DNA from 3 places in the Aeromonas enteropelogenes genome. Region 2 is predicted to be linked to each of the others. Evidence: predicted binding sites of a transcription regulator. Region 2 holds the regulator's gene; each other region holds the start of a gene.

The links. Region 2 encodes sigma-54, which starts transcription at its own class of promoters, with help from an activator protein. Its sites were predicted from a motif close to TGGCACNGTTTTNGCTT; they were not measured.
Region 1: a site for sigma-54 is predicted at 1,398-1,414, ahead of flgA (flagellar basal body P-ring formation chaperone FlgA). Genes of this name have one in related genera too.
Region 3: a site for sigma-54 is predicted at 1,129-1,145, ahead of glnA (glutamate--ammonia ligase). Genes of this name have one in related genera too.

Annotation. Positions count from the first base shown of each region.
Region 1 covers NZ_CP083625.1:2,854,076-2,856,343, forward strand. Annotated here, with positions in the region: gene LA321_RS13455 (flagella synthesis protein FlgN) at 1-198, opposite strand, end outside; gene flgM (flagellar biosynthesis anti-sigma factor FlgM) at 195-515, opposite strand; gene flgA (flagellar basal body P-ring formation chaperone FlgA) at 608-1,291, opposite strand; gene LA321_RS13470 (chemotaxis protein CheV) at 1,435-2,268, shown strand, end outside.
Region 2 covers NZ_CP083625.1:1,027,636-1,029,903, reverse strand. Annotated here, with positions in the region: gene lptB (LPS export ABC transporter ATP-binding protein) at 1-179, shown strand, start outside; gene LA321_RS04800 (RNA polymerase factor sigma-54) at 245-1,684, shown strand; gene hpf (ribosome hibernation promoting factor) at 1,706-1,993, shown strand; gene ptsN (PTS IIA-like nitrogen regulatory protein PtsN) at 1,996-2,268, shown strand, end outside.
Region 3 covers NZ_CP083625.1:1,580,070-1,582,337, reverse strand. Annotated here, with positions in the region: gene typA (translational GTPase TypA) at 1-848, opposite strand, end outside; gene glnA (glutamate--ammonia ligase) at 1,203-2,268, shown strand, end outside.

The DNA of each region.
Region 1 (2,268 bases), 1.8 Mb from region 2:
CTGTGCCAGATCAGGCAAGGCTGCCAGGGTCTTGTCCAGCGCCTCGATGGCGCCCAGCAGCTGTTGTTTGCGCTCGCTCAGCTCAGGCAGGGCCAGTGCCTGGTGCTGTTTGAGCAGGTTGAACTCTTCTTCCAGAATGCCTTGCATCCGGGTGAGGTAGTCATCCTGAGTGTGCAGTAACGAAGGCAGGTCCATCATCCCAGCATCTTGTCCAGGTTGGTTTCGAAGCTGAACATCTTGCGGGCAACCGCTTCGTTGTTGACTTGGTACTCGCCACTGGCGACGGCCTTTTTCAGGCGCTCGACTTTGCTCTCATTGCCGGTCGAGGCGGCATTGAGGTTTTGTTGCATCTTTTGCAATTGCTGGGCCTCGTTGGTCAGGGAGACAGAATCCTGTCTGACCGCCGTGGACTTGCTGTCGGGGGAAGAGGCAACCGATTTGCTGCCTGTTCCCTGGCTGTTACCGGTATTTTGCAACCGATTGTTCGCCAAGTTGTTGATATTGTTGATGGCCATTTTGATTACCTTCGTCTGCTTTAAGGTTCGCTTACCTGTTTATCGGTACGCCAGGTCAGAACTTTAGAAAAAAGTTGTCGACGATCCGGATATTAGAAAGTGACCGTGACGGCACCCACTGCGCTGACCTTTCCCTGCACGGTTTTACCGGAGCGAATGTTGACGAGCCTGATGATCTCTCCGAAGCTGCCATCTTGCAAGGCTCGGGCCATTGTTTTGATTTCAAAGTGGTTATTTTCTGCGGTCAGGGTGACCTGATCCCCTTTGCACACCACGCAGACCTGGCTTAACCGGACGGGTTGCCCCGGCTTGAGTTCCCGCTTGCTGCGCACCCCTATGAGGGCCGCGGTGTCACTGAGGTAGTCGCCCCGGATCAGGGTCTGATCCAGATAGGCCAGTACCAGCTGGCTTTCGGTCAGCAGATCCCCCTTTGCAACCGGGTTGGCGACGGTGACATAGGGTTTCTGGATGCTCACCCGCACAGGTAAATAGACATCCCAGGGTTTGTCTTCCTCGCACTTCATGTAAACTGTTGTATTACGGCGAATTTCCATTTTTGCCGGGAGGGAGATGGTCAGGCTGTCTTCACAACGGGTCAGCGGTAGACGCTCATCCAGAGTCGCTGCAGTGACCTCCGTCCTGGCATCAAGCGGCACAGCCAGTTGCTCGTAGACGAATTCTTGCGCTCTTTCTTGCAGGTAGTCCGTGACGTCCGACGCGTAGCTGGAGGAGATGCTGCCGAAAAAAAGGCTGATGAGTAAAAGTCGATTAATCATTTTCGCTCGTTGGTCGATAAGTTATCCACGCATATCACCAAATTAACTATGATTGCTTCAGGATTTGTTCGTTTCTACATCGATAGTCTGACGCAATCCATTACGCATGCATGAACAGTGCCAAGCGTTTTTAGGGAGTGTTTATGGCCAGTATTCTGGACTCGGTCAACCAACGCACCCAGCTAGTGGGGCAAAACCGGCTGGAGTTGTTGTTGTTTCGTCTCAATGGTCGTCAAAGATTTGGCATCAACGTATTCAAAGTACGTGAAGTGCTGCAGTGTCCCCCTCTGACCGTGATGCCCAAATTGAATTCCTGCATTCGCGGGGTCGCCCACATTCGTGGCCAGACCATTTCGGTCATCGATCTGAGCATGGCGATGGGCAAACGTCCCATCGAAGATCTGAGCAAGTGTTTTATCATCATTTCCGAATACAACCGCTCCATTCAAGGGTTTCTGGTGCACTCGGTCGAGCGCATCATCAACATGAACTGGGAGTCCATTCTGCCGCCCCCCAAAGGTGCGGGTCGTATCAACTACATGACGGCCGTCACCGAGGTGGATGGGGAGCTGGTCGAGATACTGGATGTAGAGCGCATCCTGAACGAGATCTCCCCTGTCTCAACCGAAGTGAGCCAAGAGTTGGTGGAAGCTAGCGTTGAACACCCGACATTGGGTCGTCCCGTACTGGTGGCCGATGACTCCTCTGTTGCTCGCAAGCAGGTTCAGCGTGCGCTGCAGGCTATCGGAGTGGAGTGCGTGCTGGCCAAAGATGGTCGGGATGCACTGAACATGTTGCTGGAGATGGCCAAAAATGGCCCGATCAAGGATCAGATTGCACTGGTCATTTCGGATATAGAGATGCCGGAAATGGATGGTTATACCTTCACGGCTGAAATCCGGAATAATCCCAACCTCAAGGATTTGCATGTTATTCTGCATACATCCCTCAGCGGAGTATTCAACCAGGCAATGGTG
Region 2 (2,268 bases):
TGAAAGATAGGGGGCTGGGCGTCTTGATCACCGACCACAACGTCAGAGAGACTCTGGACGTATGTGAGAAGGCCTATATCGTCAGCCACGGCCAGATGATTGCTGAAGGTGCGCCGGCTGATATCCTCGCCGATGAGCAGGTCAAGCGCGTCTATTTGGGCGATCAATTCAGTCTATAGTAAGGGGGCATGCCTTCATTTCCTTTGCCGCGTGCCTCGCTGAACATAAGGATATCCCGACGTAGATGAAGCCGACATTACAGTTGCGTCTCGGTCAATCCCTGACCATGACGCCGCAATTACAACAAGCGATTCGTCTGCTCCAGCTCTCCTCTCTGGAACTTCAGCAGGAAATTCAGCAAGCGCTCGAAAACAATCCCCTGCTGGAGCAGGAAGAGAGCGAGGTGCAGGAGACATCCCCGCAAGATCAGGTTGATGCCAGCCAGCTGGATTCCAGCGATGCCATGGCCCAGGATCAGATGCCGGACGAGTTGCCGGTCGATACGACCTGGGACGAGGTCTATTCCGCGGGGACGGCCCAGAGTGCCGGACCCATCCATGATGGGGATGACACCGTCTACCAGGGGGAGACCACCGAGAACCTGCAGGACTACCTGTTGTGGCAGATGCGCCTCACCCCGTTCAGCGATGTGGATGCCGCCATCGCGCTTGCCATCATAGATGCCATCGACGAATCCGGTTATCTGACAGTGTCGCTGGAAGATATTCAGGCGGCGGTGAGCAGCGACGAAGTGGAGGTCGAACTCGATGAAATCGAGGTCGTGCTCAAGCGGGTGCAACACTTCGATCCCGTGGGAATTGCCGCCCGTTCGGTGCAGGAGTGTCTGCTGATCCAGCTGGAACAGTACGACCCCGAGACTCCCTGGATCAGTGAGGCCAAGGAGGTGATCCAGGAGCACATGGATCTGCTTGGCAATCGCGATTACCGCACCCTGGCCCGCAAGACCCGGCTCAAGGAGAGCGACCTCAAGGAGGTGCTGGATCTGATCCAGCTGCTGGAGCCGCGGCCGGGCAACGGCATCATCCAGAGCGACTCCCAGTACGTGATCCCGGACGTCTCCGTAGTCAAACGGCAGAATCGCTGGGTGGTTGAACTCAATCCCGATTCATCCCCGCGCATTCGGGTCAACGAGACCTATGCCGCTATGGCACGTAATGCCCGTAGCAGCACGGATACCCAGTTTATCCGCTCCCACTTGCAGGAAGCCAAGTGGTTCATCAAGAGCCTTGAGAGCCGTAACGACACCCTGTTGAAAGTGGCCAGCTGCATCGTCGAGCAGCAACAGGGCTTTTTCGAATATGGTGAAGAGGCGATGAAGCCGATGGTGCTCAACGATATCGCCGAAGCGGTGGAAATGCACGAGTCGACCATCTCCCGTGTAACAACCCAGAAATACATGCATACCCCCCGCGGTATTTTCGAACTGAAGTTTTTTTTCTCCAGCCATGTGAATACAGAAGGAGGAGGAGAGTGCTCATCGACCGCAATCCGTGCGCTCATCAAGAAGCTGGTGACGGCGGAGAACCCCGCCAAGCCGCTAAGTGATAGCAAGATCGCGGATTTGCTGGCCGAACAGGGTATTATGGTGGCTAGACGCACGATCGCTAAGTACCGCGAATCCCTGTTTATCCCACCTTCCAATCAGCGCAAACGCCTGGTTTAGGCAAAACAAAAGGATGACGTTATGCAAATTAACCTGACCGGACACCATGTCGAGATTACCGAAGCTCTGCGTGATTATGTGAATAACAAATTTGCCAAACTCGAGCGTCACTTCGACCACATCAACAACGTGCATGTGGTGCTGAGCGTGGAAAAACTGAACCAGATCGCCGAAGCCAAACTGCATGTCAGTGGCGGTGAGGTCTTCGCCAACTCCGAGCATGCCGATATGTATGCCGCGATAGATACCCTGCTCGACAAGCTGGACAGGCAGATCATCAAGCATAAAGACAAGTTAAATAAAAAATAACCATGCAACTTGAACACATACTGAGTCGGGACTGCACCAAGAGTGCAGTCCCTTGTACTAGCAAGAAACGGGCCCTCGAAATCATCAGCGAGCTGGCCGCCGAGCGCCTGGGCACCTCACGCCAGGCGCTGTTTGAATGCTTGCTGGCCCGCGAAAAAATGGGCAGTACCGGGATCGGTGCCGGTATCGCGATCCCTCATGGTCGTATCGACGATGAATTTCCGCCCACCGCTATTCTGATGACGTTTGCCGATCCCATCCCTTTCGACTCCATC
Region 3 (2,268 bases), 550 kb from region 2:
TTCAGCTCGCCCAGACCGGTGATGGCGATGATGTCGCCCGCTTGCGCGTCGGTCACTTCGGTACGGGACAGACCCAGGTAACCCAGCACCTGGCCAACCTTGCCATTACGGGTCTTGCCATCGGCGCCGACCACGGTCACCTGCTGGTTGGTCTTGACGCGACCACGGGTGATGCGGCCGATACCGATAACGCCCACGTAGGAGTTGTAGTCCAGCTGGGAGATTTGCATCTGGAATGCGCCGTTGGTGTCAGCTTTCGGCGCTTCCACGTTGTCGACGATGGCCTGGAACAGGGGTTCCATGTTCTCGGACGGAGTGTCCAGATCCATGGTGGCCCAACCGTTCAGTGCAGAGGCGTAAACAACTTTGAAGTCCAGCTGCTCGTCGGTGGCACCCAGGTTGTCGAACAGGTCGAATACCTGATCCATTACCCAGTCAGGACGGGCACCCGGACGGTCAACCTTGTTGATCACCACGATCGGCTTCAGACCTTGGGCAAATGCCTTCTGGGTCACGAAACGGGTCTGCGGCATCGGGCCGTCTACCGCGTCAACCAGCAGCAGCACGGAGTCAACCATGGAGAGTACGCGCTCAACTTCACCACCGAAGTCGGCGTGACCTGGGGTATCCACGATGTTGATGCGGTAGTCGTTCCAGCGGATCGCAGTGTTCTTGGCGAGAATGGTGATGCCACGTTCCCGTTCCAGATCATTGGAGTCCATGATCCGTTCCTGACCTTCCGTGGAGCGGTCCAGGGTACCGGACTGCTGCAGCAGCTTGTCCACCAGCGTGGTTTTGCCGTGGTCAACGTGCGCAATAATCGCAATATTGCGTAAATTATCTAACATTCTCGCCTCAATACACCGGGTAAAATTGGGCGCTAATTGTACTCTCGCCTTTGTGATCTGCCTAGCAGAATTGCAGTACATTCGCGCACATCAACGGATCTGGATCATAGACCCGCCCCACAAAGCCTGCTTGGGCGCCTCGTGACTCCGTTATTGCGCACCATTTCAGTGCACCAAAACGATCCAGCGCCGCACTAATTTGATGCATTTCGACGCGAAAGCGCCTACTTTTGGGGAGCCATCCTGCCGGGACTGCCCTGAAATCAAGCTGTCACAAACTTGGCACGATACTGGCTTATGTGAATACGACGACGCATTCACCCAAAAGAGTTTTAACACCGGAGGTTACTTAGCATGTCAGCCCAGAACGTTTTGGCCCTGATCCAGGAACACGAAGTCAAGTTTGTTGATCTGCGCTTTACCGATACCAAGGGTAAAGAGCAGCACGTATCCATCCCTGCTCATCAGGTTGATGAAGATTTCTTCGAAGACGGCAAGATGTTCGATGGTTCTTCCATCGGCGGCTGGAAAGGCATCAACGAGTCCGACATGGTACTGATGCCGGACCCGGCCTCCGCCAAACTGGATCCCTTCACCGAAGAGACCACTCTGAACATAGTCTGTGACGTGCTGGAACCTGCCACCATGCAAGGCTATGACCGCGACCCGCGCTCCATCGCCAAGCGTGCCGAAGATTTCCTGAAGTCCAGCGGCATCGCCGACACCGTGCTGTTCGGGCCGGAGCCGGAATTCTTCATGTTCGACAACATCACCTTCTCCAACACCATGGGCCACAGCTTCGTGAAGATCGAATCCGAAGAAGCTGCCTGGAACTCCGGTACCAACTACGAGCACGGCAACAAGGGTCACCGTCCCTTCGTCAAGGGTGGCTACTTCCCGGTTGCCCCGGTTGACTCCTCCCAGGACATCCGTGCCGCCATGTGTCTGGTGCTGGAAGAGATGGGCCAGGTTGTTGAAGCTCACCACCACGAAGTGGCCACTGCCGGTCAGAACGAGATCGCGACCCGCTTCAACACCCTCACCCTGAAGGCTGACGAAGTACAGGTGCTGAAGTACGTGATCCACAACGTGGCCCACGCCTACAACAAGACCGTCACCTTCATGCCGAAACCCATGTTCGGTGACAACGGCTCCGGCATGCACTGCCACCAGTCCCTGGCCAAGAACGGCGTCAACCTGTTCGCCGGCGACCTGTACGGCGGTCTGTCCGAGATGGCCCTGCACTACATCGGCGGCATCATCAAGCACGCCAAGGCCATCAACGCCTTCGCCAACCCGACCACCAACTCTTACAAGCGTCTGGTGCCGGGCTATGAAGCCCCGGTCATGCTGGCCTACTCCGCCCGCAACCGCTCAGCTTCCATCCGTATCCCGGTGGTACCGAGCCCGAAAGCCCGTC